3 regions of the Gracilibacillus phocaeensis genome follow, and region 2 is predicted to be linked to each of the others. Evidence: riboswitches for the same ligand, from Rfam matches in the RefSeq annotation. Region 2 holds a riboswitch; each other region holds the start of a gene.

Region 1 (10,042 bases), 1.4 Mb from region 2:
TATTCGTTTTACGGTGAACGGATCGTATTTATATGCGACTGTGCTCCAGTATCCTGAAGATGGATTGGTTCATATCAAATCACTGGCAGACCAGGATGCGTCGAAACTGCCGCATTTTTCTGGAATTATTAAGGATGTTACGATACTAGGTTATGAAGAAAAACCAGTATGGAAGCGAACAAGCAGCGGATTGCAGTGTAAAACCACGCAGGTGCAATCAGATAAACCAGTGGTATTAAAAATAGAATTGGACTGACTGTATTTGCCACTGTCTATTTTATATTATTTTTAGTATAATGAAGAATTAGATGAAACAAATAAACTTGTCACAACGTAAATAGTAAATAGACAAATGAAAGGAGGTGAATACAGATGGCGATTGAATTGTTGTATGACTTATTAGCTGAAGTTTCTCCAATGTACTTTTATTTGAGTATCATTCTGTCAATGATTTTCACGTTTCGAATGGTAGATATTCATGTTAGTAGTACGATAATGGCAAACCAGAGATATACAAAAGAATACCATGCATTGGCATTTAAGCGGCTGCCAATCGATGATGCTCGTGAGGATTCACGTGATGTACAAGACTGGATAACCCATACAACCAAGCGCATAGATGTGCCTGATGATGATAGTGATAATCATTCCTTCTCGTTTTATCCAAGCAAACAAAAACGAGGAGGTTCACAATGGGACAAAAATCTGTATTCCCTTTCTTTGGCAAGTATAGTTTTATTGTAGGAACGATTCTTTTATTTTTAACTGGTTGTGTTGGTGATGGAGATTCATCTGGCTTTTTTGATCAGTATTTGATTGGTCCATTTTCTTATCTTATCAAACATTTGGCGACTCTATTAGGGGATAATTATGGACTGTCTATTATCGTGCTGACGGTGATGATACGTTTGTTATTGATGCCTTTCATGCTAAAACAAATGAAATCAAGTCGCGAGATGCAGGAGAAAATGAAGGTGCTAAAACCGGAGATGGATGCAATCAAGGAAAAGTATAAAGATAGCAGTAAAGATGTCAATGTGCAAATGCAACAGGAGACGATGCAACTTTATCAGAAACACCAAATCAATCCTTTAGCATCGCTTGGCTGTCTCCCTATTATCATTCAATTTCCGATCTTAATTGGTTTTTACTATGCGATTCGTAGCACACCGGAGATTTCCACTCATTCCTTTTTGTGGTTTAGTCTGGGAGAGGCAAATATCTGGATGGCATTGATAGCCATGGCGGTTTATTTTGTGCAATCAAGAGTGACACAAATGGGTATGGATCCCGCTCAGAAAAAACAAATGGCGATCATTGGTCTGATCTCACCGGTCATGATTGGTCTGGTTTCTTTTGGGGCACCAGCAGCACTTCCGCTGTATTGGACGACGGGTGGCTTGTTTTTAATTGTTCAAACACTGATTTCCAAGAAACTGTATCAACCAGGAACTTTATCCACTGCCATTAGCTATAAATCGAAACAAACATAGAAGGTTATTCAAGAGACAGGGTGGTTTGCCCTGTCTCTTTATTTGTGGATACGGAAATGACGGCCAAAATGAGAGGAGAATCGTAAAAAAAGTCCGTCATCCGCAACGAGATCGCTTTCCTGTTTAAAAATTTTTCGATAATTCTTGACAAGGGTTTTTTCTTGTGATAAAGTATACCATGTTACTTGGTATTATTTGAACGCTTTTTTACTATATTAATAGATGCAGATACAATCAACTCTCTATGTTGCTATAGAGAGTTTTCCAAACTTATAAAATTATATAGAAATATCTTATCCAGAGTGGTGGAGGGACATGGCCCTGCGAAACCCGGCAACCTTTAAGTGCATGCAGCTTAAAAGGTGCTAAATCCATCAGGTATCATCCTGACAGATAAGAAGTGGAACAGTCCTCTTTTTATCGAAAGAGGGCTTTTTTTATTAGATGATCGATAACATAGAACGAGGGGATTATAATGACAGTTGTTATTTTGGATGGGAAACGAACACCTTATGGTAAATGGAATGGGGCATTGGCGGGGTATAACGCTGTATCACTTGCCAGCAAACCATTAACTCATTTAATAGAAAAATATCCGACTCTGGGAACGATTGATGGCGTGATACTGGCACAAGTGATTCAAGCTGGCCAAGGACAGAATCCTGCGAGGCAAGTGGCATTTCAGGCGGGGTTAGACAGTCGGATTCCGGCGATGACAGTAAATAATGTTTGTCTTGGCGGGGTAGCCACCGTGATCGACGCTGTAAGAAGAATCAAACTTGGCGAAGGGAACACCTACATTGTTGGTGGAATGGATTCCATGTCCAACGCTCCTTACGTCATTCCAAAGCCTAAACCCAAAGACTTTGGTCATCAGCAAATGACGGATACCTTGCTTCGAGATGGATTATCCTGCGCCTTGAGTGAACAATCCATGGGCGTGTTGACAGAGCAGTATAACCCATCCTTTCACATTACTAGAGAAGAGCAAGATAACATAGCTTTTTTATCACAAACACGGGCAGCAAAAGCGCGTGACGCTGGACGATTAGCGGAAGAAATCGTGCCGTTTGATCAGGTGTTAGTAGAAGATGAGGGAATACGGCCTCAGACCACATTGGATAAATTAGCAGGTTTGTCACCTGTTTTTGCAAAGGATGGAACGATTACGGCAGGGAACGCTTCACAAATGACGGATGGTGCGAGTGTTGGAATTGTCACTACTTCAGCTAAGGCAGAAGAGTTGAATACGGAGCCACTTGCTTGTGTCAAGGATTGGGCAGAAACTGCAGGGCCAGATACCAGCCTACAAACCAAACCAGCAGATGCCATCGAAATGGTATTAAAACAGCAAAAACTTACCGTGGAAGATATTGATTTATTTGAAATAAATGAGGCATTTGCCAGTGTCGTTATTGCCAGTGCCAATCAATTATCTATTTCCGAGGATAAATTAAATGTAAATGGTGGTGCAATAGCTATTGGTCACCCATTAGGCGGTACCGGTTTCCGACTGGTTCTAACTCTTGCCTACGAATTAAGACGACGAGGTGGGGGGAAAGGAATCGCTGCATTATGTGGTGGTGGCGGACAAGGAATCGCGATATTAATAGAGGTAAATGGGAAAGGGGATAAAGCATGAGTGTGGAAATAAAAGAACGCAATCATCATTTATTATGGGAGCCTACTCAGCAGGATATCGAACAATCAAACTTAAAAAGCTTCGCCACACAAGTGAATCAGCCATTATTCCCTTATGAAAGGTTGCATCGCTGGTCGATAACCCATATCGGTGCCTTTTGGTCGGCTGTTTGGGATTACGCCGAGCTGATAGGAGAGAAAGGTACGATTGCTTATTTGCCTGGCAAGACGATGAAAGAAGCTACCTTTTTTCCGGAAGCACGGCTGAATTTTGCCGAAAATCTCTTGCAAGGAAATCCCAATAAGATTGCTGCTTATGAAGCAGATGAAACAGGCGTGACTGGGCAAATAACCTATGCCGAATTGCGAATCGAAGTGGCGAAAGCACAGCGCGGCCTTCGTTCATTAGGTGTTGGGAAGGGTGATCGTGTTGCTGGAATTACCAATAATAATGTAGAAGGTTTGATTGCCTTATTAGCGACGACCTCGCTTGGAGCCGTATGGACGTCCTGTTCACCTGATTTTGGTGCAAAAGGGATTGTTGACCGGATCGGACAGGTACAGCCGAAAGTATTAATCGCTAATCTTACGTATCAATATAAACAAAAGCCATTTGACATCACCGATAAGGTCTTGGAAACCGTGGAACAAGTCGGCAGTATTGCTAAAGTGGTTACGACACTGGGAGAGGTAGAAGGTGGCTTGACCTGGGAAGAGCTGCTTGATAACGACGCAGTGGAGCCGGTTTTTGAACAAATAGCTTTTCGCGACCCAGTGTATATCCTCTATACTTCCGGTACAACGGGATTGCCAAAAGCCATTGTCCATTCGGTTGGCGGCACATTACTGCAGCATGTGAAAGAACATCAGCTTCATTGTAACCTGAAAGAAGAGGATGTGCTATTTTGGTATAGCAATACGGCTTGGATGATGTATCCTTGGCTCGTATCTGGTTTAGCGAGCAGAGCTTCGGTTTTATTATATGATGGTGCTCCTGTGTTACCAGATAAACCAGCACATTTATGGAATATTGCTGAGGAAGTAGGACTAACCCATTTTGGCACAAGCCCGAAATATTTAGAAACCTTAATGAAAGAGAATATCGTCCTAAAAGAACGTTATCCCTTAACCCGGTTAAAAAGCATTCTGTCCTGTGGTGCTCCATTAGCAGCAGAGCAATATGACTGGATTTATCAGACGGTAAAAACGGATCTCTATTTGGCCTCGATTTCTGGCGGTACAGAGATTATGGGATGCTTTGTAATGGGCTCTCCCATCCATCCAGTTAAACGAGGAGAAATAAGCTGCAAAGCGCTAGGTATGTCGGTTGACGTGTTTGATGACCGAGGGGTGGCAGTCTATGACCAAAAGGGAGATCTCGTTTGCACGCAGCCATTTCCAAGTATGCCGATCACTTTTTACGGTGAAGGCGGAGACGAGAGATATGAGAAAAGTTATTTTTCGGAACGGCCTGGTATATGGACACATGGTGACTTTGCGGAACAAACGATTGACCAAACTTTTGTTATCTATGGTCGTGCCGATACCGTATTAAACCCGGGTGGTGTGCGAATCGGAACAGCAGAAATCTATCGTGTATTGGAACAGATAAAAGCAGTGGAAGATTCGATAGTATTCGGCTTACCTTGTGACAATGACGAAGAGATTGTCCTTTGTGTAGTGGTGGATGAATTGACAAAGGGATTAGCCAAAGAAATCAGACAGGAGATTCGCTTGAAGGCTTCTCCACGCCATGTCCCCCGTCGCATTTATCAAGTTGCCGATGTACCTCATACGAATAATGGTAAAAAAGTAGAGGGAGCGGCGAAGACAGAGGCGATTGGGAAAGAAGTGAAAAATAAGGCTTCTATACGCAATCCGGAATGTCTAGCAGATTTCACCCATATCAAGAAAAGGGAGTGCTATTAATGGTGAAGCGTCCAAAAGGTGCGATTATTGGTATTGGGGAGTTACAGCCTGTACGCTATTCAGAAGAAAAAACGACGTTAAGCTTTATCGCCGAGTCGGTGCAATTGGCCTTACAGGATGCAGGATTATCGAAGGAAGATATAGATGGTCTGCTCGTTGGACCTCAAGTAGGAGAAACGCCTCAGCATGTACCAGCAACTGTAGCCGAATATTTAGGCTTGGAGCCCTCGATGTCTAACACGGTAGACTTAGGTGGTGCTACTGGCGCAGGTATGATCTGGCGCGCTGCAGCTGCAATTGAGGCAGGCATGTGTGAAACAGTCGTCTGTGTATTAGCGAATAAAAATGAACGAGGTAATCCGCCACGTTCACCGAATCGTAATCCGATCCGTGAGTTTGATGTTCCATTTGGAGCCTCTGGTGCCAATACATCCTATGCCTTGTTAAAAAGGTTGCATATGGAAAACTACGGATCAACACAAGAAGATTTTGCACGGATTGCTTATTGGGCAAGAAAGAACGCTCGTAAGAATCCTAAAGCAATTTTTCATGACAAACCTGTGGAATTAGAAGATATCTTACAGTCACCGATTATTTCCGATCCGCTTCATTTATTAGAGATTGTGATGCCATGCGCAGGAGGTGCGGCGGTGATCGTGACCTCAGAAGAGAAGGCGGAAAAGGCTAAGCAGAAGCCCGTTTATCTAAAAGGGGCAGGTGAAAAAATCACACACCGAGCGGTTAGCCAAGCTCCAGCAGTGGATCGACATCCTTTCTCCTATTCGATACCTTATGCCTTGAATCAAGCAGGTTTAACCGGGAAGGATCTAGACTTACTCTCTCTTTATGACTGTTATACGAGTGTAGTTGCTGTACAGCTGGAAAGCCTCGGCATTTGTGAACTCGGTCAATTTGGCTCTTTTGTCCGATCACACACGTTCAGTCATGATGGGGATTATCCCTTAAACACCCATGGAGGTCAATTAGGATTTGGTCAGGCGGATTTGGCAGGCGGTATGTCACATGTTATTGAAGCCGTAACACAATTGCGCGGTGAAGCGGTTGGGCGCCAGATTCCAGAGGCAAAGCACGCCCTCGTCACTGGTAATGGAGCGACTTTAAGTGAGACAACAGCTTTAGTGTTAGGAGGAACGTCATCATGAATATCTCATTACCGCAACCAACGATCACTCCTATAACTCAACCATTTTGGGATTATATACAAAAAAAGCAGTTCTATCTGCAATATTGTCTGGATTGTGGTCAGGCGGTGTTTTATCCACGAGCACATTGTCCCCATTGTTTTGGCTCCCGCCTAGAATGGCGTCCGGCCTCAGGGAATGGAAAATTAACAACATGGAGTGTTGTCTATCGAGCTGGACATCCAGCATGGCAAGAACGGACACCTTACGTGGTAGGCATCGTTGAGTTAGAAGAAGGCCCTTCGTTATTAGCCCATCTAATCATCGATGAAGTGGAACTGCGTTATCAAATGCCCGTGGAAATAAATTATCAAGAAGTGGATGCTTTTGTATTACCGTTTTTCCGAAAGAAAGGAGCTCACGTATGATTCTTACCTACTTTTTGTTCATTGTATTTTTTTGGGTAGTAGGTTTAACCATTTGGACAAAGTTTTATAAAAAAAGTTAAAGGTGGTTGTCAGTTATGTTGGGAGAGGCAAATAGTTTATTACTTTGGACTGTTATTATTTTATTAATTGGATATTTTGTTTTGGTAACCTGGATTGGAAAGAAAGGGAGACAGCATAGTAAATCAATGAATGGTTTTGCCACCGCACGAGGTAAGGTAAGCCCTTGGCTAGTGGGTGCGAGCTTTGCGGCGTCGTATTCCAGTGCAAATTTATTTATTGGGGTGCCTGGGTTGGCTTATGAATATGGTACGTCGGTGTTATGGTATACACTAGGTTGTTTCGGGGTTTCTTGGGTAGGTCTATTAATTTTTGCTAAAACATTTTGGCGTTACGGTAAGAAATTCGGCCGTGTATCAACGGTACCGGAATGGCTGGGTAAACGTTATAATTCCAAGGCATTGCAAGTAATTGTATCCTTATTAATCTTATTTAATGTTTATTATATCGTTGGTCAGAATGTAGGTTTGGCAACTATTTTTGAAACCGTGCTTGGCATCCCATATTTTTGGGGAATTATCGTCGGTGTTACGATAACTATTCTATATATAGGTTTAGGTGGGGCATACGCCCAGATGATTACGGATGGTATTCAAGGTTTATTAATGGCAATTGCCTCCATCTTGATAGTTATATCTTTCTTTTGGACGATCGGCGGCGGTTTCAATGTATTTGGTGAACTAGGCAGCAAACTGAGTGCGATTGATCCGAACCTCACCTCATTTGTTGGAGCGGAAGGCCCTTATAATAGTGTGTTAGCCATTATGGCCGTGCAGTTCTTGCTATTTAGTTTTATTCTTATGCCACACTTACTGAATAAAATTTTATCGATTGAAACGGAAGAAGAGCTGGCTCCATTTACGCTTTCGTCTGGATTGGTGTTATTTGTTATTTCTACCTTAATGGTTTTAGGAGGGTTGGCAGCACGTGTACTTTTCCCAGCTCTGGAGAGTGCGGATGCGGCTATTCCTGCTTATGTGATTGAGTCATTCCCAAGTATTATTGCAGCCATCATGATTGTCGGGATTATTTCGGCGATCCTTTCCAGTACAGATAGCCTGTATCTAGGTGTAACTACCAGTGTTGGAAATGACTTCTATCGTATTTTGGCACCTGTATTTAAGAAGGGGATTACGGCAGCGAAATTAGAATCACAATCGGTTAAAGTAGCTAAGGGTTCCTTGATTGTAGTAGGGTTATTGTCTTTATATATTTCATTGGACCGGCCAGATTCTCTATCGATATTGATCCAATTTAGTTTTTCCGCGATCCTATCTGGCATTTTGGCACCGATATCGCTAGGATATTTCTGGAAGAAGGCAACGAATTATGGGGCAATAGGTGCTGTTATCTCTGGCGCTGGATTGTATGTTGTCTTTACACAACTTAATGTAATCGAAAATATCTATTTAGCCATGTTCTTCGCTTCATTAGTTTCTTTTGCGGTGATGATTGTGATTGGATTACTCACTGCCACGCAGGAACATGAAGATATGGTATTAAAAAAAGCGAATCGATCTACAACAAATGAGTCAGAGATCAACGCATAACAAATAAAACAAGGACAGTCTCAGATGATGGGCGCTGTCCTTGTTTTGTTGTTTAACGCGTCAGATAATTCACAGAACAGAAAGTAACCAGATTTTACGGACCGGTGAAAGAATCTCACGGACAAAAAACCACTGAATCGTGAAATTTTGTCCGTAAGAATGGATCTCACGGACAAAAAACTGCCAACCTCCAAAATTTTGTCCGTAAGAATGGATCTCACGGACAAAAAACTGCCAACCTCCAAAATTTTGTCCGTAAGAACGAATCTCACGGACAAAAAAGCGCCAATCCCCAAAGTTTTGTCCGTTAGAACGTGATCTCACGGACAAAAAAACACCAATCCCCGAAGTTTTGTCCGTAAGAATCACCTTTTACAAGCAAAATCAATGAATCACAACCCTTCTTCGCCCCTTTTACCTTTTCAACGGATGGGTAATTGTAATGGAAGTGCCACAGCCTTGTTCACTTTTGATCGAAAAATCATATTGATGATTAAAGATTAAGTCTAAACGTTTTGCAATATTAGCTAATCCAATATGTTGAGTAGATAGTTCTTCTTCTTGCATTCTTTCTCTTACCAGTCTCAGCCTTTTAGGAGACATACCTATTCCATTATCGCTGATGGTGACTTGCACGTTGTCAGATACGATGCGTACTTTTACCTTGATGGTAAGCTCCCGGCAAATTTGTGGTTCGATTCCGTGCGTCAAGCTATTCTCAATAATAGGCTGGAGCATGAACTTCAATACCTGTATATCTAATAGATTTTCTTCATAGTCCCATTTAATCGTAAACGGTTGATCCGATCGAATCTGAATGATTTCTGCGTAATTTTTGGTATGATGGATTTCTTCTCTTAAGGTGACAGTCGATTGTTTAATCCTTAAGGAGAAATTGAGAATATCACTTAAGGTTTCTAGCATCTTTGTTACCTTATTAGGTTCACCAGTAATTGCCATTGCCCGCCAGTAAATAATCGCTAGTGTATTGGACAAGAAGTGCGGGTTTACTTGATTTTGTAAGGCCAATAATTCAGCCGATTGAAGTTGGTATTGCTTATCCTTCAGTTCTTGTTCTAAATTACTTTGTTTTAAATAGTTTTTCAGAATTCGTTGCACAATGACTTGGTATTCATTGTCTTTGAATGACCACCGCTTTGGGACAGGTTCTGAATTGTTCATATGAAGGATAGACATAATCTGCTGGACGTGTTTGGCGTTTTTTTGTGATAGATAATAAATCGTTGCCGCACCTAAAATAAGGGACAGCATTACCAAAACGATTGTAGATAACCGCAATTGATTAGGAATTTGGTAGATGACATTATCTTCTGTAACGGATACATACCGTAGATTATATTCGTTTGAGAATAATTGATTGACGATATAAGTATCTCCTTCAAAATGAAAAGAATAATTTTCCTCTTGCTTACTCAACGGCAAATCGGCTGGTTCTAATTGCTGCTCTGAGTCATTTTGGTAAAGTAATTGATTATTTTCATCGATTACAAAAATGCGTTGATTTTGATAATGATAGAGTTCATTAATTAAATTTTCAAAGTAACGTTGATCGATATTTAAAACAATTAAACCTTGTGCCGTTGCGCCATTGGTTTTGAATAGATTCTTATATATCGTTATCACAGATGTAGGGGATACAAACGAATACTCCGCAATATCACGCGTTTCTATCCATGATTCTGTTTGAATAGAATCATTGTCAAATGCTTCATACCAATCATCGTTATACAACGAATCAATAGGGATAACACCTTGGTTAG
Region 2 (10,042 bases):
AGGAAACCCGTTTTTGATAAATCACCATTTCACATGTTAAAGTGAATCTTCCGCACGTGCTTCGCTGCACAGGAGTTGTGACTGGACGTCACAGGCTTAGCCCACGAACTTCTTACTCGTCTATGCTGGCTGACTTCCACTAGGGAATACTTTACGTCTATATAAGTTGAATTAAATAACTTCTCATTGATTTGCTCTCTTGATTAAAATATAATGGATAACTAATCAGGAATGAATCTTCACATGCAAATAATTCCCAGCATAAAAATGTTTACAAGGTAAGCAACAAGGGAAAAAGAATATACACTCTTATTTTTTTTCGGTGAATAAGAAAGTTAAAAAGAGGTGAACAGCATGTTAGAGAAACGATTAGCAGGAGAAAAGGCAGTGGAATTTATCCAAGATGGAATGATCGTGGGCCTCGGCACAGGCACTACCGTGAATGTCGTCCTGCGTGAATTAGCTAAGCGAGTAGCGGATGGCCTGTCAGTCCAAGGGGTAGCCACTTCGAAAACTACAGAAGAACGAGCCAGAGAGTTTCAAATCCCGTTAATGGATGTGGAAGATATAGAAACAATTGATCTCATGATTGATGGCGCAGACGAGGTCTGTACACAGTTTGATCTTATTAAAGGTGCCAAAGGTGCCCTGCTTCGTGAGAAAATGATTGCTACCAGTTCTTCTCATTTTGTTGTTGTTATTGGCGAAGACAAATATGTAGAACAATTAGGTGCTTTTCCATTGCCTGTTGAAATTGTTTCTTATGCATGGAAGGTTACCATTAAGCAGATTGAACAGCTGGGATGTCAAGCGGCACTGCGAATGGCGGAGAATGATATTCCTTACATTACGGATAATGGCAATTACATTGTAGATTGTGCATTTAAACAAATTGCCGAACCATCCATTTTATCAGCAAAGATTAACTCTATTCCAGGTGTAGTAGAAAATGGGCTCTTTTCCAATGTGGCAGATACGATCATTATTGGTAAAAAAGACGGGAAATTAGATATTAAACAAAAAAGAATATGAGTCAGGCACTACTCAATCCTCTTCCTTTTCATTTCCTATTGCTAAGTAGTAAAATAGTAAGTAAACAGCATCTAATTAACAGAAAAGTGGAAGAGGGTTTTTTATGTGTAGTAATATTGGACTTGTTTTAGAAGGCGGAGGCAGTAGGGGGGTATATACGGCAGGTGTGTTGCAATATTTAATGAAGCATCAAATATATCTGCCCTATGTGATCGGCGCCTCATCAGGGGCATGTCATGGTTCTTCCTATATATCAAGACAAATGGACAGAAATAAAAAAGTGTCCATTGATTATGTACGTCACCCAGACTACTTATCCATTCGAAATTTATTGAAAAAGCGGCAGTTGTTTGGAATGGACTTTATTTTTGATCAGCTACCAAATCAATTAGTTCCTTTTGATTTTGCTACTTTTCAACAAGCGAAAGAATCTTTTGTGGTGACAGCAACAGACTGTATGACAGGGGAAGCGGTCTATTATGATAAGAAGCACCATGCGAAGGATGTATTGACATTAATTCGCGCTTCCAGCTCACTTCCGTTGGCAGCGCCAATTGTGCATTATCAAGGCCGGGCCTTAATGGATGGTGGTATTAGCAACCCTATACCTATTAAGCAGTCAATACGTGCTGGGAATACGAAGAACGTTGTGGTTTTAACCCGAAATCGTGGCTATGTAAAGAAACCACAATCCTTTCATTGGTACATAAGCAGAAAATATCAAGAGTATCCCGGTTTATTAGAAGCCCTTAAACATCGGCATATTGAATATAACGAGACAATGGAGTATTTGTATGAAGAAGAGGAAAAAGGAAATATATTAATCATTTCGCCCCGTGAAAAATTAAAGGTAGCTAGGATGGATCGTAACAAACGAAAATTGATGGATTTATATAAACAAGGTTATCAGGATACCGCAGCTATCGCCCCTATCTTACAAGATTTCTTAGCAGGATAGCAATGAAAAGATTACATGTATTTTGGTGTTTTCTGTCACCCTATGAATGCACAGACTGGTGGAGTTCGTTAGATATTCAATAGTTGAGGAGGAGTGTCAGATGAAATATGTCATCATTGGAGGAGTAGCGGCGGGCATGAGTGCGGCTATGGAGATTATCAGGACGGATGAACAGGCCGAGATAACCGTCCTTGAGCGTGGTGCTGTCTATTCTTATGGTCAATGTGGTCTTCCTTATGTTATTAATGGTCTTGTTCCTTCAGCAGACGACGTTATTGCACGGTCCGTTCAATCGTTTCGAGAGGATCATGGTATTCAGGCAGAAATTAATATAGAGGTTACCGAACTGGATGCTCAAGAGAGAAAAGTCTATGCCAAAAGAATCCAAACGAAAGAAGTTGTTAGCTTTACTTATGATCGTTTATTGATAGCTACAGGTGCAGATCCTATACAGCCAAACTGGCCGAGGATAAACCTGGAAGGGATTCATGTGTTAAAGACAATTCCTGATACCAAGGCAATTGTGACCGATATGATGGAAAACGTCGAACACGTTACCATTATCGGTGGTGGTTATATAGGATTAGAAGCGACAGAAAGCTTTCGTTCTTTAGGTTTGTCGGTTACCCTTATTCAAAGAGGGGATCAATTAGCTAAAATATTTGATTTAGATATGGCGCGACAGATTCACGAAGAAGCCAGCAAACATGGTGTTGATGTAAAACTAGGGGAAGAAGTTACCCATTTTGAAGGAGATAAGCGGGTAAAGCGTGTCATAACAACGAATGGTGCTGTTGATACCGATCTAGTATTGATCAGCGCTGGTATCCATCCAAATACCGATTTTCTCAAAGGCTCCGGCCTCCATATGACGGATGAAGGCGCGATTATAGTAAGCCCAGCGATGCAAACATCTTTGCCTGATGTTTATGCGGCTGGCGATTGTGCCACGCATTATCATATCGTCAAACAGCTCAATGATTATATACCATTGGGAACAACAGCGAATAAACAAGGTCGAATTGCAGGGGCCAATATGGCGGGGAGATACCTGACGTTCAAAGGAATCACCGGCACATCTATTATCCAATTTTTCGATCTAACACTCGGTCGTACAGGGATTACGGAAAAGGAAGCCAAACGATTGAACATTCCTTATCAAGCAGAAACGAAAACGGCAAATAATCAAGCAGGCTATTATCCTGGCGGTGAAGACTTACACATCAAGTTACTTTATCACCCTTATACCAATCATGTCCTTGGAGGACAAATCATTGGAAAGAAAGGGGTAGATAAACGCATCGATGTTTTAGCAACGGCTCTATATAATCAAATGACGATCGATCAGCTTCAAGACTTAGACTTAGCATACGCACCGCCTTATAATGGTGTCTGGGATCCCATACAAAAAATAGCGCGGCGTTGGAATCGAGATAAGACTTAAGCTTTCGTTACCATGATACAGAAAGAAGGATCTAGGTTGGATCTAAGGTATGAAGCAGCATATTGGCAAATTCCAATTGCTGTAATGCCTCTACATAATCCTTCTGAATTTTACCATTGACACTTCTCCTTGTTTTCTTAAAGAAATGAAGGACATGCCAATCGTGATACCAGTCATGCCAAAGCGCAGGTGTATGCTGAATGTTTGGCCATATCTCGTTTAAACAAGGGCTGTAGATCGTGGAATATGGATGCATGGGTTTATCAACAGAAAATTTATCTGGCCAGTAGTCACTCCTTGAGCCACTATGTTTCTGTTGCATCGCCCACTCTAAAATTCCATCCGTATAAGTAGAATAACATAGTAATTGATAAAGCTTTTTGCCGAGGATAATACGTTTTTTTAATGAAGCGAAATGGCGAACAGGCAGACCAACGAGAGTCACTTGCTGCTCCTTATGGAAGGGAAATAAGATGTAATTCCACTGCAACAGCTCAGGTAAACTGCTTTTGATCTTTTCAGATAGAGAAGGGCGCCAATGTTTATTTTGCATCACCCGCTTTTCGATATAGTGTTGTTCATTGATAATCAATGCGGTATTGAGTAAGAAAAGGTCCTTATGTACATGGAAATACTCCCACATGACTTGCATGAAAATGGATATTCCAAAATAAGGTAGTAAATAGCTAAGATCTTTTTGATGACGCAAGCCTTCTGCATACAGTAGTAATTGGGGGTAAGCATCTTGAAAGATTAACCAATTGTTTTTTTCTAATAAGTTGAAAAAATAATGTTGCTGCTGCTCAGACAATAGTTGTCGATAATTGCTGCCTCTTAGATCGGTCATATTCCAACCTGCATTTCTAGAAACCATATGCGCAAGCATGGACCAATTGATTTCAGGATAGTCCAAATAAAAGTCTAGATAAGCCTTTGTCCGAGTCAAATTATTAAGATTGGCTGATTTGGTTTTCCTGACGACTAATCGGATGACATGCTGATCTTCGTGAGAAATTTTTGGGAATGCTTGCTGATTAGAGTTGTTTAACTTTTGTTTAAGCTTTCTGTATTCGTCTGGGATGGAAAGGATCAATTTGCTTACCTCCTTTTTTATAGAAATGTTTAAAAATAGTGTTGAATTCTTTTGATATTTGTAGTATGATTATTTTCATACAATTTTATTACATAGTAATTCTTATCCAGAGAGACGGAGGGATTTGGCCTGATGATGTCTCAGCAACCAGTCTAATCATTAGACACGGTGCTACTTCCAACAGATAAGAAGATTGTTCCCTTATAGTAGTAAAGGGCTTCTTCTTATCAGAAGAGGCCTTTTTTTACTGGATAAGTAACTATACCATAACATAAAAGGAGAGGATAACATGGTAGTGCAAGCAAAAACAGCACCATTTCGAGCCGATCATGTCGGAAGCTTATTAAGAACAGAGAAATTATTACAAGCAAGGAAAGAATATCAAGCTGGTCAGATTACGGATCAGCAATTACGTGAAGTTGAGAATCAGGAAATCAGCTATATTGTAGATAAGCAGATTGAAGTTGGTTTAGAGCTGGTATCTGACGGAGAATTCCGCCGTCGTTTCTGGCATACTGATTTCTTAGAACACCTTCATGGAATCGAAGGATATGTCCCGAATACAGGGTTTATTTTCAATGAAGACGAAGAAACAGAACGCTATGATGTCCGTAATATAGGTAAGGTATCATTTAATCCAGATCACCCTTTCTTACAAGATTTTAAAGAATTTAACGCAATCGTTGATGGCAGAGCAGTTGCTAAACAAACGATACCAAGCCCGAACCAGTTATTTAACCGAAGCATCAGAGATGAAAGTGTTTATCCTGATATAGAGGTCTATGCTCAAGATGTGATCCAGACGTATCGTGATGCAGTTAAGGCATTTTATGATGCAGGGGTTCGCTATCTGCAGTTTGATGATGTGTATATTGCTGGTTTGTCTTCGCCTGATATCCCATTCAATGATGGTGAATTCTCACGTGAATATTTAATCGATTTGGCATTAAAAGTGATCAATGCCGTGTTAGAGGATAAACCGAAAGATTTGGTGGTGACCACTCATTTATGTCGTGGTAATTATCGTTCTAACTGGGCATTTGAAGGAAGCTATGACTTAATTGCACCAACTTTATTCGCCAAAGAAAAGGTAGATGGCTTTTTCCTAGAGTATGATGATGATCGTTCTGGCGGTTTCAAACCTTTAGATCATATCCCAGCAGGCGGACCAAGAGTTGTATTAGGTTTAATCACTTCAAAACATGGTCAGTTGGAAGATAAAGAGACCATTAAACAGAGAGTAGAAGAAGCTTCACAGTATGTTCCATTAGATCAGCTTTGCCTAAGTCCACAGTGTGGCTTTTCTTCCACACATCATGGCAACAAACTAACAGAAGAAGATCAGTGGAATAAACTAAAATATATTGTTGCCCTAGCAGAAGAAATCTGGGGTTAATGAATGAAAAAAAGGTTTTGTATCGAATAGGATACAAAGCCTTTTTCGTTGGGGTGGTTTAGAGCCACTAACGACCAAAAAAGAAGGAATTAAGAAAAACCAGGCAACCCCTGTAAAGCGCTCTACTTTACATCATCCAACGTATCGGTATCGCGGTTTGTTATAGGTAAAAATCATTCCAAGTCCTATTATGTCAAGGGTTATATACATTCTTTGCTTATCAAAAAAATAGTCGTCATATCCATGAGTGGTGGATACTCTTTTTGTTATTTAAATAGGTAGTTTATGTGAAGCATCATTTTGCTACGCTTAAAAACTGGCTCGGTTACGCGGACCAGTTTTCAAATGAATTATTTAATTATAGTGACGAAAAAACGCAGGGGTGTCGACTTTTCTGCGGAATATATTCATACATCAGAAAAAATTTATCATACAGGCAGGAGATAGATCATCTATTGTCGAAATATTATAAAGAAGACCTTAAATGGTTATTGTTTTTTATGAAGTAAAGCCTTATCTTCGTAAAATTTGTCATGAGTGGCTTGAATGACATGGCCAAATAAGTCTTCCCAGTGCTCATCAATAGCAGCGATACCCGCACCCGTTACCCCACCTTTCACACACACTTTATCTACTAATTCTGTAAGGCTGAAATGTTTCTCAGAAAGTAATTTTCCGTATCCAGCTAACATTTTTTCCATTAAGACAGTCGCTTGTTCTTTTGATATGTTGGTTTGATCATGGGCGGAGGTAATGAAATGTTCTGCTAAATATGAGAAAAAAGCAGGGCCGCAAGAAACGATGTCAGAAGCTATCCGTACGATAGACTCATCTATTTCTAATGCCTCTGAAAAGTTGTTCCAGATTTGCAGAAGTTGATCTTTTTTAAAGGCCTCCAAACGTGTACCAAAGGTAACTAACGTGACCCCTGCTAATGCATAATTTGTAATACTTGGAATCATTCTTGCTACTTGGCAATCGACTAATTCCTCTAATTCATCAACAGATAAAGCACTTGTAATGGAAATCAACAGCTGTTTCTCCGTTAGAATGGGCTTCGCTTCCTTCAATACATCTATCATTTCCAAGGGTTTGACACATAGATAAACGGTGTCTACTTTTTCAAGTAATTCCTGTAAATTAGTCTCGACCTGTAAGTTTGGGTATTGTTTTTGGATTTGATACGCCTTTTCGATCGTTCGATTGGTAATATAACAATCTGTTTCCTTGATGGTGGCAGATTCAAGGAAAGCTCGTATTAGAATCTCCCCCATATTACCAGTCCCTATTATGCCCCATTTCATCATTACTCGCCTCCTGGATAGTTGCTAAGACTATCCTATGACATACTTTTCTATTCTATGATAAAGGAATGATGATCATGTCTTGGTTGTTGAAAAATTGGTATATCATACTTATTGCGGTAGTCATTATCTTATGGCTTATTATAAACCCTAGTGCTACAGAACAGTCCAATCAGGTAAGTGTGGACCCATCAGCAGAAGTGACAACAATGGAAAAGGAAGTAACAGAAGAAGAAAAAGAGAATGAGCCAGTCAAGGAATTGGAACTAAAAATAGATATTAAAGGGGAAGTGAATAAACCTGGTGTATATATTGCGAAGCCTGAAGATCGAGTTCAGGATGTGATTCTGCTTGCTGATGGATTTACCTCAGAGGCCAATCAGTTATCAATCAATTTAGCAGAAAAAGTATACGATGAAATGGTCATTTATGTACCAAATCAGTCAGAAGAGGAAGAAGTTGCTATATCATCTTCTACTCCACCAACACAGGAGACAGGACCACAAGTCAAACTCAATATGGCTTCATTAGAAGAACTTCAAACCATACCCGGAATCGGGGAAGTCAAGGCGCAGGCGATCCTGGAATATCGGGAGACAAACGGTTCATTCCAGAAGGTTGAGGATTTAACGAATGTATCTGGAATTGGTGAAAAAACGTTAGAAAAGATAAAAGCGTTTGTTCAAGTTCCATGATTAAGGAGGTAGAGTGAGAAAGCATTTTTGTGATGACAGGAGGGATGTATTGACGGTTAAGGTCAATATCGATAGAATTTTATTAGAGTGTGTTACTTTAAGGGAGAGATGAAGAAATGGAACGAATTTCATGGCATCAATATTTCATGGCACAAAGCCATCTGTTGGCATTACGAAGTACTTGTCAACGGTTGATGGTTGGTGCTACCATTGTTCGAGATAAACGGATTATTGCAGGGGGATATAATGGGAGTGTCTCAGGGAGTGTGCATTGTATAGATGAGGGCTGCTATGTCATTGATGGGCACTGTGTCCGTACCATCCATGCTGAAATGAATGCATTACTGCAATGTGCAAAATTTGGAGCTTCCACAGAAGGAGCAGAGATATATGTTACCCATTTCCCGTGTCTGAATTGTTGTAAAGCAATCATTCAGGCCGGTATTAAAACGGTGTATTATGCAGAAGACTATAAAAATCACCCCTATGCCATCGAGCTTTTTAAAGAGGTTGGTGTATATACGGAAAAAGTGGAATTAGACCATACTTATATTTCATTGAAACCTGAATAGGGGAAGAAAAAGGGAAAGGAGGTATATAACCAATTGTTTCAAAGATTGCACTGGATAATGGTCATATATCTCTTATGCCTTTTTTGCCAAGGGATATCCTTTTATCTGTTTTTAGTGTTATTATTAGCACTTATGATGTATTTATTATTAGGCCATCGTTTACCTACTTTTTATTTGGTTGGTTTATGCTTGTTTGGTCTATGGATGTATGGTCAGATTCCTGCTGTCCAAAGCGAACCTCCACTTGATACAAGTGTAACCACTACTGTCTCCGGTCAGATTACCTCTTACGTAGAAAAAAGGGACACTTTTCTACGCTTTACTCTTTATACAAATCAGGAAGAAAAAGTGCAACTGACTTATTTCCTATCAGAGAGTGACCTACCAGCACTTACAAATACTCTAAAGACAGGGGCAAACTGTTCCTTTGCTGGGAAGTATCAAACAATTCCAACAGCCAGAAATCCCGGTCAGTTTGATTATCAATTCTACTTAGCCAGTCAAGATATTCATCAACAGTTCATTATTGAATCATTGGAAAATAGTTCATGTATGGGACAAGGTCCGATACAAAAAATATATGATTTGCGTGATAGGATATTACAGCATGCGGAGCGGGAGCTGCATTCGTTTACTTATGCCTGGTTTGCTGCTTTGTTATTTGGGGATCGATCGTCACTGGAAGAGGAAGTGGTCGATGTTTTTCAAGATTGGAACCTGACCCATATCATTGCTATTTCTGGTTTACATGTAGGTCTGATAGTTGGGCTTCTTTATTTTATATTGGTATATGTCTGTCGCATGACGGTGGAAAAGTCCCAACTCGTATTGATAGCTATTCTGTTAATTTATCCGATTATGGCTGGTGGGACCCCTTCCGTCTGGCGTGCCTGTTTAATGATGAATGTCATTTTGGTGACAAATAAGCTCCCCATTCGTTTAACGTTATCTGATACGCTTAGTCTTGTTTGTATTTTGTTGTTATTGTATAATCCTCACTTGATTTATTCTTTAGCCTTCCAATTTAGCTTTGCGGTCACTTTTGCGATTATCTTATCACGGCAGGTATTATCACATACTTCGCATAACATATGGAATATGCTGCAGATTTCATTTTTAAGTTTGATGATTATTTTGCCGATTCAATTATATCATTTTTATCAATTTCAACCATCCTCCGTACTGATTAATCTTTTGATTATCCCTTACTTTTCCTTATTTGTTTTACCACTATTGTTTATTCTATTGCTTGGTTTGCCTTTTCCATTTTTGCTAACGATCATTGATATGGTGTTTTGGAAGGTACATTCCTTTATCATACACGCAATGACCATACTCGATGAAAGGATAAGTTTTCTTTGGCTAACAGGAGAATTCCCTCTTATTTTGGTGGGGATTTATTATGTATTATTATACGTATGCTTGGTTGCTTGGGAAGGAAACGAGATGAAAAAGGCGTTTCGTTCAGCGGTATTAATTGTGTTTTTATTGGTTGCGGTAAGCATAAAGCCATATCTGGATCCCCACGGCTATGTAACGGTTTTAGAT
Region 3 (10,042 bases), on a different contig from region 2:
AAGTCCTTCTTGACTAAGGTTCGAGGTGATTTCAAATTTCGCCTCTGCTATTCGCTCTCGTGATCCCAATATTTCCATATGTGACTCACCAATATTGGTAATAATCGATATATTCGGACAAGCAATATCTACTAATTTAGCAATTTGCCCAATATCACTCATTCCCATTTCTAACACCATAATCTCCGTATCCTCGTCTAAAGTAAATAGCGAGAGTGGGAGTCCTTGCTGGCTGTTATAATTTCCTTGCGATTTCTGTACTTTAAAATGTCCGCTTAATACTTGAGCGACCATGTCTTTAGTAGAGGTCTTGCCATTGCTTCCTGTGATTCCAATGACCTTGACGCCGGTTTCTATGCGATAGTTTTTTGCCAAGTCCTGCATGGCTTGTAAGCTGTCATCCACAAATAATAAAGGGACATCTTTTGGTGGATTAGGAACATCCTTTTGCCAAAAAGCAGCAGCTGCACCATTTTCATAGGCCTGTTCAACAAATTGATGTCCATCGACGTTTGCCCCGGTGAAAGGGATAAAAAGCTGTCCCTCCTCAATCGAACGAGTATCAATCGATACCCCGGTCATTGTTCTGTTGCTGTACTGATTGGAGGAAAGCTCAGCGTTTGCCATCACAGCTATTTGTGATAAGGTTCTATTAATCATTTGGTACGCTCCTATTCATCCATAGTATATCGAATATTCATTTTCTCTTGATGTTTTTCCAAGGCCAATTCTACTAATCTATTAATGAGTGCAGGATAATCTAAACCGCTATGTTTCCATAATAACGGGAACATGCTGAATGGGGTGAACCCTGGCATGGTATTGACTTCATTAACCAGTACTTCACCATCTTTCGTTAAAAAGAAATCCATTCTGGCTAATCCAGAACAATCTAAGGAACGATAGGCATGCTTTGCCATTTGCTGCATTTGATCATAGGATTCTTCTGGGATATCTGCTGGAATAATCAAACCAGTATTACCATCCTCATATTTGGATTGGTAGTCATAAAATTCTGTACTGGCAACAATTTCTCCTGCTACGGAACAGGCTAGATCATCATTTCCAATAACACCCATTTCAATTTCGCGTGCATCGACCCCTTGTTCAACAATGATTTTCCGGTCATATTGTAAGGCTTCACGTACCGCTTCATCCAATGTCTCACGATTGTTGCATTTACTAATACCTACACTTGAACCCAGGTTGGCAGGTTTAACAAAACAAGGATAGTTTAGCTCTGATTCTATTTGTTGCACAAGAGTATCTTGATTTTCTTCCCATTCTTTGTGGAGGAACCCTATATATCGAACTTGCGGTAATCCTGCTTGAGCAAAAATGGCCTTCATCGTGATTTTGTCCATTCCAGTAGAAGAAGCTAACACGCCATTTCCAACATAAGGTAGATCAAGCAGTTCCAACAGACCTTGCACGGTACCATCTTCACCGTTTGGACCATGTAATAATGGGAAAACGACTTGATTTGTTTCGGTTTCTTCTAGTTTATTTAAAGTAAGTGGAGAAACAGCCGTTTGATCGGTCGTTTCAATAAGGTGTTGAATATCTGTTACCTTCCCATCTATAGCAGGAACTTTATTCCAACCACCCTTTTCATCGATGAAAAGGGGCTGGATGTTGTAACGATCCTTATCAACGGCGTTCATAACTGCTTTTGCCGTTTGTAAGGATACTTGATGTTCCGCTGATTTACCACCAAATAATAGGTGCAATTTTGTCTTCATGATAACCTATACCTCCAACATAATTAACTTTTTCTGCTATCCATAATGGTTTATGACCTTTATAATGTTTATGTCACATCCTTAAGTATACATCTTGTTTGGGGGAATTCACAATAAGAAGTTATATCCTTTTTGACAGGATAAAAAAACTCCCTGCAAAAACTGAACTGCATATTATGGAACATGCAGTCCAGCAGGGGAGAGGATTTTTAACTTATTATTTGTTTAAGCACAGATAGGGTTCTCTGTAGTTGGGGAGAGGGCCGTAACAACTTTGCCTCGACCCCTTCGACAGGTATTTCATTTGTTATTCATGAAAGTGGAAATGGGTTAGCAATAGAAAGAAGCCCCTACAATAATTAACAAAATGAAAAGCACAACGATTAAAGCAAATCCACCGCCGTAACCGCCAGTCTGACATTCATTGCCATAACCACTGCCATAGCCACCACATGGGTTGTAACAGCCACCGTAATAACTCATACTGATCAAACCTCCTTGTGTTTTATCACTATATAATGTATGTTTGTTCCGGTTGAAGGTTAAGGCAAATAACCATTTTTTTATAAAATGGGCGAATGCCATAGGAAATGTATTACTTCATTTTACTCTCTTATCACATATCGACTTGGCAAAAGCAAGTCAAATCCTGCTGAAATCCTCCGGTCCTTCATTACTCACCAAAAACAGATCCTGAATTGTTGATTCTTTCAAAATCAATCTAAATCCTATAATATCAAGAATTATCTGTTTTTTGCCCTAGAAAAAAGACTTACACCAGGTAAGCCTTTTTAAATCTTTAAAAAGCATGAACTTTCTAAATAAAGAGAACAGGGAACGTTTTCGCTACCTACTTTGTAATACCGAGTTGTTTTAAACCATTATAAATACCTGAGTCTTCAACTGAGGTTGTTTGTCGGTTAGCAAAGGGTTGTAATTCCTCATCGGCATTCCCCATGGCAAAACCTTCTCCAACAAAAGCAAGCATATCCTTGTCATTCATCCCATCCCCAAAGGCAATCGCTGTTTCAGACGGTAAATTTAAATGGGCCAGCACTTTTTTGACGGCTTCTCCTTTATTGACACTTTCCCGGATAACGTCATAGCCGTTTTGAATTGCTGCCACATTAATTTTGGAAAAATAGATGTCATGACCTGCAAGCTGATACTTATGAAGCTCTTCTGGTCTTAGGTTCACAATGGTTATACCAAGAATTTCTTCTCGGAAGCTTTTGTGATAGCTCTTATAATTATAGAGCCCGAAATAGTCGATAAACTCTTTCATATAGGGTTTTGTATCATTGGTTAGCAGGTTCAACTGGCTGGTGTAGAAAACTAACTCATCATCGTTTTCTTGGGCCACTTGTAGATAGAAATCAATAACCTCAGGTGAAATAGGTTCATCTACTACTGTAAAACCCTCATAGATAGCCAGTGCCCCATTATAGCCTACAAAAGAATGAACGTTTAATTCCTTTGCGATATCCTGAATTTCATGAATCGGTCTTCCCGTTGCAAGAAAGACCTCAACCCCATTAGCTTGCGCCTGTTTTATAGCCTCTTTAGTAGATGGCTGGATGGTATGATCACTGCGTAGTGTGGTACCATCAATATCTAAAAACAGTGTTTGATACTTTTCCATGTTGATTTGTCTCCTTTTCCACACCTAAAACGTCAGGTTATCTAATTCTTTTCCACTTGTTTCTTCATATCCTTTCATGTATTTAATCCGGCGTTGGGCAGCGGTTTGATTCACTTGCTCATCGGCATGATAAGAAGAACGTACAAGTGGTCCAGCTTCACAATGTGTAAACCCTTTGGATAAGGCGATTTGTTTGAGCTCTTGAAACTCATCAGGATGATAATAACGTTCTACTTTCAAATGTTTTTTTGTTGGTTGCAAGTATTGGCCGATGGTCATAATATCAACATTGTTAGCCCTAAGGTCATCCATTGCTTCGATGATTTCTTCCTTCGTTTCTCCAAGTCCAACCATAATACTGGATTTGGTTGGCGTATTAGGGGCAATCTCTTTGACTCGTCTCAATAGTTCAAGAGAGCGGTCATACATGGCAATCGCCCGAACTTTTTTGGTTAATCTTCTGACGGTCTCAATATTATGATTGAAGATATCTGGCTCACTGTCCATTAAGGTATGTAAGCTTTCGTAATCTCCTTTCATATCAGAAGGGAGGATTTCGATGGTACAGCTGGGCACATTTTTATGGATTTGACGTACTGTTTCCGCAAACACAGCCGCTCCGCCATCTTTTAAGTCATCACGAGCAACGGCGGTTACAACCACATGCTTTAGCCCCATAATTTCAACGGACTCCGCCACACGTTTTGGCTCGCCCCAATCTAACTCATTCGGAAGACCTGTCTTCACGGCACAAAAACGACAACCTCTCGTGCAGGTGTCTCCTAAAATCATAAAGGTAGCGGTCTGTCGCTCACTCCAGCATTCGTGAATATTAGGGCATTTAGCCTCTTCACAAACCGTATTTAGTCGTTTGTCACGCATAAGGTGTTTTAATCGATTATAGGATTTGTTGGTATTGATTTTGATTTTTAACCATTCCGGTTTACGTAGGTGTTCTTCTTGTTTTGCCATCTGATCATCGACTCCTATCTAGAAAGATTCCATTCATCTTTTAAATATTTGTTTTTCATTAACGCATGGATTTCTTGCTCTTGTTCCGTGGATAAGTGAAAGGCTTCCAATTGAATGTCCAATCCTTGTTCAAAACCTTCTTTAAACGCTTGTTTAGCTTCCTGTAGACTGACTGCTCTTTCGGCAGCTTTGTCGATAGAGATTGCCTTATCATTAAAGGCATTACGTGCTCGTTGTTTTACTCGCTCATTCCGGTAGACGAAGAGATCATACAATCGATCATTATCGACAGACAAAGGGATGGAACCGTGTTGAAGGATGACCCCTTGTTTTCTGGTTTGGGCACTTCCGGCGGCTTTCTTTTGATCCACTACAAGCTCATACCAAGAAGGTTCTTCAAAACAAACGGCAGATTGCGTAGTGCTTCGTTGATTATCAGGTATAGCAAACTCGGCTTGAATCCCCAAATTTTGAAACCCAGCAAGCAGCCCTCTGGATAAGATCAAGTAAGCTTCTTTAACCGATTTTGGCATCTTGGGGTGCTGCTCTGATACAATCACGCTATAGGTTAGTTCCTGATCGTGCAGGACTGCACGTCCACCAGTTAACCTTCTAACTACCGGAATACCATTTCTTTTGGCGGCATCTAAATCTATTTTATTTTTCGTTTTTTGGAAATAACCAATGGAAAGTCCAGCAGGTAACCATTCATAAAAACGAAGAACTGGGGGGATTTTCCCCTCACTGTGCCACTGGAGCAAGCATTCATCCACTGCCATGTTATAAGCTGGTGTTTGTTTACTACTATCTAAAAAGAACCAAGTTTCTTTCATAACATTATGCGTTTCTCCACTGAAGAGAAGCGAACCTCCTTTAACTGTACTAATTGTTTATATTACTACTTATGGTACAGCTTGCCTTATATTATGTCAAAGAATTAATGTGAAGGAAAGGCTTGCAACTTGTGATATAGTAGAAAGTGTTACTGACTAATTGAGGAGACATACATAAATGAGTGGATTTAACGAACAATTTCTTATTTCGATTACGATTGTGATGATCGGTTATGTATTAAAAAGAGTTCAGCTTGTAAAGGAAAAGGATGGGGAAGGCATTGCTAGGGTTATTTTCAATCTAACGTTACCATGCTTAATTATCGTAACGTTCAACGATGTGACATTCGCACCCTCTTTATTTTATTTAGTTGTTATTGCCTTTGTTTACGGTTTGATATGCGCAGGATTAGCTCTTTTTGTGTTTCGTAAACATTCTCGGGAGGTGAAAGGAACCTTTGGAATGATGGTACCAGGCTTAAATATTGGTCTGTTTGCGTATCCATTAGTGGAAGGCCTCTTTGGATTGGAAGGCCTCAAATATTTTGGCATGCTAGATGTTGGGAATGCTTTCATTGTTTTTGGATTAACTTATATTATCGCAGGGTATTTTGCCAGTGGATCAGGTACATTGGAAATGCGCTCGATTGCCGTGAAATTATCGAAGTCTGTGCCATTAATGACGTATTTCCTTGTATGCCTCATTAATTTATTTGGCTTATCCTTACCATCGACGTTCATTGATATTACAAACGTTATCTCTGTAGCGAATATGCCGCTTTCCTTATTATTATTGGGGTTGTATTTGAACTTCTCCTTTGCTAAAGGTTATGGAAAAATGTTAGTTGCTTTCCTAGCCACCAAGTATGGATTAGGATTGATAATGGGAACGGCATGTTACCTTCTGCTGCCAGTGGACGAAATGTTTAAATTTACTTTACTAATTGGTTTTATTTTGCCAACTCCAGCTTCTGTATTACCGTATTCCATTATGTTCGGCTATAATCAGCGGCTGGTGGGAACTGCTTCAAACTTAACCATGATCGTGAGCTTTGTATTAATTTGGGTCATCGTTAATGTGGTTATGTGAAACACCTGTTAACAGTTTAAGCTATCTCCACCATAAAGGCAGGGAAATTTACGAGTACTTAACGATGTGGAAAAGCGTTTTAAAAAGGGAGTGATAGTGTGTTTGACTTAAGTATGTGGGAATGGATCGTGGTTATTTTTGCAGGATTGCTTATTGGCTTTTCTAAGGCAGGAGTAGCAAGCATGGGGATTTTAGTAGTCACCATTTTTATGTTGCTTTTTCCAGCGAGAGAATCAATCGGTATTTTACTTCCGTTATTAATGGTTGGAGATTTATTTGCTGTAATCTTTTATCGAAGAAATGTAGTTTGGCGCTACTTATTATCCTTGCTTCCTTGGGTATTACTCGGTATTTTACTTGGTTATTTGGTATTAAATGTGGTGACAAGTGAACAGTTAAAGCCGATGATTGGAATACTAGTGCTTGGATTAATTATTTTACATATGGGTCAGAAAAAATGGGGAGAGCGTTTTGTTGAAATGCTGCCGGAATCCAAAATCTTCACTTACAGTATGGGTATATTAGCTGGTTTTACCACGATGATCGGCAATGCAGCTGGGGGAGTAATGACCATTTATTTACTAGTGAAAGGTCTGCCAAAAAAAGAATTTGTTGGTACCGGGGCATGGTTTTTCTTATCGGTTAATATTATAAAATTTCCTTTTTATATGTCACTTGGCATTATTACAACGGAATCACTAAGCTTTAATGCTCTATTAATTCCCGTTATCTTGATTGGTGCGCTAATAGGTGTGAAAATAATTCAAATCATGCCTCAAAAGGTATTTCAGACATTGGTGTTGTTGTTTGCAGCTATTGGGGCGATTCGGTTATTGTTTGGATGAGGCACTTTCATATGCAAAACGAATGTATTTGATAGAAATCGGCAGAGGCAGGTTTATGTTGCTTCTGCCGATTTCATTTCTTTCATAAATACTTCGGTTATGCACTTCACTGAAGAAGCGTTTATTTAATTCTCTCTCAGTGCCTGCTGAATATCTTCTTTCAAATCTTCCACATGCTCAATACCAACGGAAAAACGAAGTAATTTGTTACAAATCCCACGTTTTTGTAATTCTTCTTGCGGAATATCGGCATGTGTTTGTGTCGTAGGATAAGTAATAAAGCTTTCTACACCACCCAAACTTTCTGCAAAAGAGATAATCTTTAGTTTTTCTAAAAATGAAGCAACCAGCTTATTATCAACTACACGAAAACTAATCATAGCACCTTTTCCTGGATAAAGGACTTCTTCAACTTGTGGTTCTTTGTTTAAAAATGTCACCAGTTCTTGCGCGTTAGCTTGTTGTTGCTCTAGGCGCAGCGGCAATGTCTTCATGCCTCGGATCAACAGCATACAGTCTAAAGGTGACAGTACAGCACCAATGGCATTATGTAAATAGGTAAGTCGCTCTGCTAAGGACTCCTCTTTGACAGCAACGAGTCCTGCTAAGACATCATTGTGTCCACCCAGATATTTAGACGCAGAGTGAATAACAATATCGGCACCCAACAATAGTGGCTGTTGAAGGTAAGGGGTATAGAAGGTATTATCTACAATAAAAAGCAGATGGTGTTTTTTGGCAATAGCAGCCACTTCTTCTATATCAATTTCCATCAATAACGGATTGGTAGGTGTTTCAATGAATAGTGCCTTGGTGTGACTGGTGATTTTTTGTTCTATATCATTGGGATCGGTATAGACTGGCTTTATCTCATATGCCTTTTGTAAATGCTCAAACAAACGATAACTGCCGCCATAGATGTCTTCTGTAACGATAATTTCATCCTGCTGTTTGAATAACGAAAAAATCAATTGAATAGCTGCCATTCCAGAGGCACAGGCAAATCCCCTTACGCCACCTTCCAGCGTGGCAATCGCTTCTTCAACGATTTCCCTGGTAGGATTAGCAGTTCGGGTATAGTCATATCCCGTTGATTGACCAAGGGTTGGGTGTTGATAAGCTGTCGATAGGTATATAGGAGGTTCTACCGCTCCTGTTCGTACGTCCTTGCGATTGCCGATTTGAGCAAGCAATGTTTTCATTCTGTTCATTGGTTTTCATCCTTTCGCTGTAAAAATCAAAAAGAAGTCTTCGATAAGCAGAAGACTTCTTGTGTACTAAGATAGTATTCTCTCATCTGTCGGTAGTTAGCCGCCTGGAATTAGCACCATACATCTGTATGCTGGTTGCTGAGGTGTCATCGGGCCAGTCCCTCTACCTCTCTTGATAAGATTATTATTTATAGGATTTTCATACACGCATCATATCCTATAATGAGGAAGATTACAAGCCTATTTTATAAAATTTTTTGGTTATCCTATTGACAGAAGACGTAGAATCCTTTATATTTAGGATCAACTAATAACAGGAAATAAATGAAAACCTATATTGTTTTTCTTATCCAGAGGGGAGAAGGGAACTGGCCCATTGAATCCCCAGCAACAGGCTTTATGTACTGTGCTAAATCCAGCAAGTAATTGGCAGATAAGAGGTGTACTTCCTACTTAACTGAAGCCAAGTAGGATTTTTTCATTATGAGGTAAAACAAGCAAACGTGTGGGAGTAATGAATAGAAATGGTAGTAAAGAGATTACTACTTCATTTTTTGATCATTAATCCAAGTTTTCTTATCGGTATAAATGAATTAAAGAAATTGATGGACTGAAGGTTGGGATAAGATGTTAACGATCATAGCAATTGTAGCGGCTTGTTTATTTGCTTTTAATATCGGTGCAAGTGGTTCTGCTGCTAGCATGGGGATTGTCTATGGGGCAAAAGTAATTACCAAACGACAACTTGCCCTTCTGTTAGCTGGGATAGGGGCAGTAGTTGGTAGTGTATTCGGAGGACAGTACGTGACAGGTACTCTCGGTAAAGGTATTATCCCTGAAGATATCATGACAGTGAAAGTCGCTTGTATCATTTTATTAGTATCAGGTTTCACCTTGCTGGTTACCAATTACATCGGAATTCCCTTATCAACAAGTGAAGTAACAGTGGGTGCCATTGTCGGAGTTGGCTTAAGTTTTAGACAGGTAAATGTGGACACGATTGCCATGATTGTGTCTTTCTGGGTGATTGTCCCAGTAGCGGCTTTCCTTATTCCTTACTTTCTAGAAAAGGTCAAGCGCGTCTTGTCTAAAAAGATGAATTACCGGCCACCGGTAAAACTATTAGCCGTCATATTACTTATTACCGGGATCGTGGAGGCTATTGCAGCAGGGATGAATAACGTGGCCAACGCTTTAGCGCCATTAGTGGGATCAAATATTGTGTCGATGGAAGCCGGATTGCCGCTTATTGCGATTGTAGTGGTCTTAGGCAGTATCTTTTTTGGTGGGAAGGTTTTAGAAACCAACGCCAAAAAGATTACCTCGTTGACTTTGGGGAATGGAATTGTCATCTCAGGTGCTACAGGAAGCCTTGTGGTGGGGGCTTCGTTTTTAGGTATTCCTATACCAATGACTCAAATAACTACTGCTGCGATTGTAGGTATTCAGGCAAGTAAAGATAAGAAGAAGGTTTGGAAGCAAAAGATCATTCATCAGATTGCAAAGGTATGGATTACCTCGCCAATTGTATCTTTAGTCATTGCCTTTGCTCTAACGGAAATATTGGTGCAATATAGTTATAATCAGGTTATTATCCTCACCTTAGCCATTTTTGCAACGTATATTTTAGTAAGATATAGAGAAAGACCGACAAAAGTGATAAGAGAGAAAGGATGGGAACAACATGGGGAAAGTCTACTTAGTGGG

The links. Region 2 has a riboswitch for S-adenosylmethionine ahead of E0E32_RS14735 (5-methyltetrahydropteroyltriglutamate--homocysteine S-methyltransferase). Riboswitches for the same ligand answer to the same signal wherever they lie in the genome.
Region 1: linked by a shared signal. The riboswitch ahead of E0E32_RS08340 (thiolase family protein) and the one ahead of E0E32_RS14735 (5-methyltetrahydropteroyltriglutamate--homocysteine S-methyltransferase) in region 2 are both predicted to bind S-adenosylmethionine.
Region 3: linked by a shared signal. The riboswitch ahead of E0E32_RS02280 (inorganic phosphate transporter) and the one ahead of E0E32_RS14735 (5-methyltetrahydropteroyltriglutamate--homocysteine S-methyltransferase) in region 2 are both predicted to bind S-adenosylmethionine.

What each region holds. Positions count from the first base shown of each region.
Region 1 is NZ_LR131144.1:101,472-111,513, forward strand. It holds gene E0E32_RS08325 (alpha-L-fucosidase) at 1-256, shown strand, start outside; gene E0E32_RS08330 (hypothetical protein) at 373-744, shown strand; gene yidC (membrane protein insertase YidC) at 693-1,493, shown strand; SAM riboswitch class I at 1,784-1,893, shown strand; gene E0E32_RS08340 (thiolase family protein) at 1,969-3,135, shown strand; gene E0E32_RS08345 (acetoacetate--CoA ligase) at 3,132-5,063, shown strand; gene E0E32_RS08350 (thiolase family protein) at 5,063-6,226, shown strand; gene E0E32_RS08355 (Zn-ribbon domain-containing OB-fold protein) at 6,223-6,633, shown strand; gene E0E32_RS08360 (sodium:solute symporter family protein) at 6,729-8,261, shown strand; gene E0E32_RS22155 (hypothetical protein) at 8,331-8,585, opposite strand; gene E0E32_RS08365 (sensor histidine kinase) at 8,676-10,042, opposite strand, start outside.
Region 2 is NZ_LR131144.1:1,452,434-1,462,475, reverse strand. It holds gene rpiA (ribose-5-phosphate isomerase RpiA) at 355-1,032, shown strand; gene E0E32_RS14750 (patatin-like phospholipase family protein) at 1,136-1,990, shown strand; gene E0E32_RS14745 (CoA-disulfide reductase) at 2,091-3,434, shown strand; gene E0E32_RS14740 (DUF2515 family protein) at 3,466-4,527, opposite strand; SAM riboswitch class I at 4,627-4,718, shown strand; gene E0E32_RS14735 (5-methyltetrahydropteroyltriglutamate--homocysteine S-methyltransferase) at 4,817-5,923, shown strand; gene comER (late competence protein ComER) at 6,412-7,230, opposite strand; gene E0E32_RS14725 (helix-hairpin-helix domain-containing protein) at 7,305-7,922, shown strand; partial or broken gene E0E32_RS14720 (ComE operon protein 2) at 8,039-8,485, shown strand; gene E0E32_RS14715 (DNA internalization-related competence protein ComEC/Rec2) at 8,552-10,042, shown strand, end outside.
Region 3 is NZ_LR131141.1:372,563-382,604, forward strand. It holds gene E0E32_RS02235 (UDP-N-acetylmuramoyl-tripeptide--D-alanyl-D-alanine ligase) at 1-660, opposite strand, end outside; gene E0E32_RS02240 (D-alanine--D-alanine ligase) at 672-1,742, opposite strand; gene E0E32_RS02245 (YjcZ family sporulation protein) at 2,073-2,225, opposite strand; gene E0E32_RS02250 (HAD family hydrolase) at 2,593-3,384, opposite strand; gene lipA (lipoyl synthase) at 3,409-4,356, opposite strand; gene E0E32_RS02260 (lipoate--protein ligase family protein) at 4,371-5,189, opposite strand; gene E0E32_RS02265 (AEC family transporter) at 5,368-6,279, shown strand; gene E0E32_RS02270 (sulfite exporter TauE/SafE family protein) at 6,378-7,124, shown strand; gene E0E32_RS02275 (methionine biosynthesis PLP-dependent protein) at 7,250-8,335, opposite strand; SAM riboswitch class I at 8,415-8,517, opposite strand; SAM riboswitch class I at 8,679-8,775, shown strand; gene E0E32_RS02280 (inorganic phosphate transporter) at 8,963-10,042, shown strand, end outside; gene cobA (uroporphyrinogen-III C-methyltransferase) at 10,020-10,042, shown strand, end outside.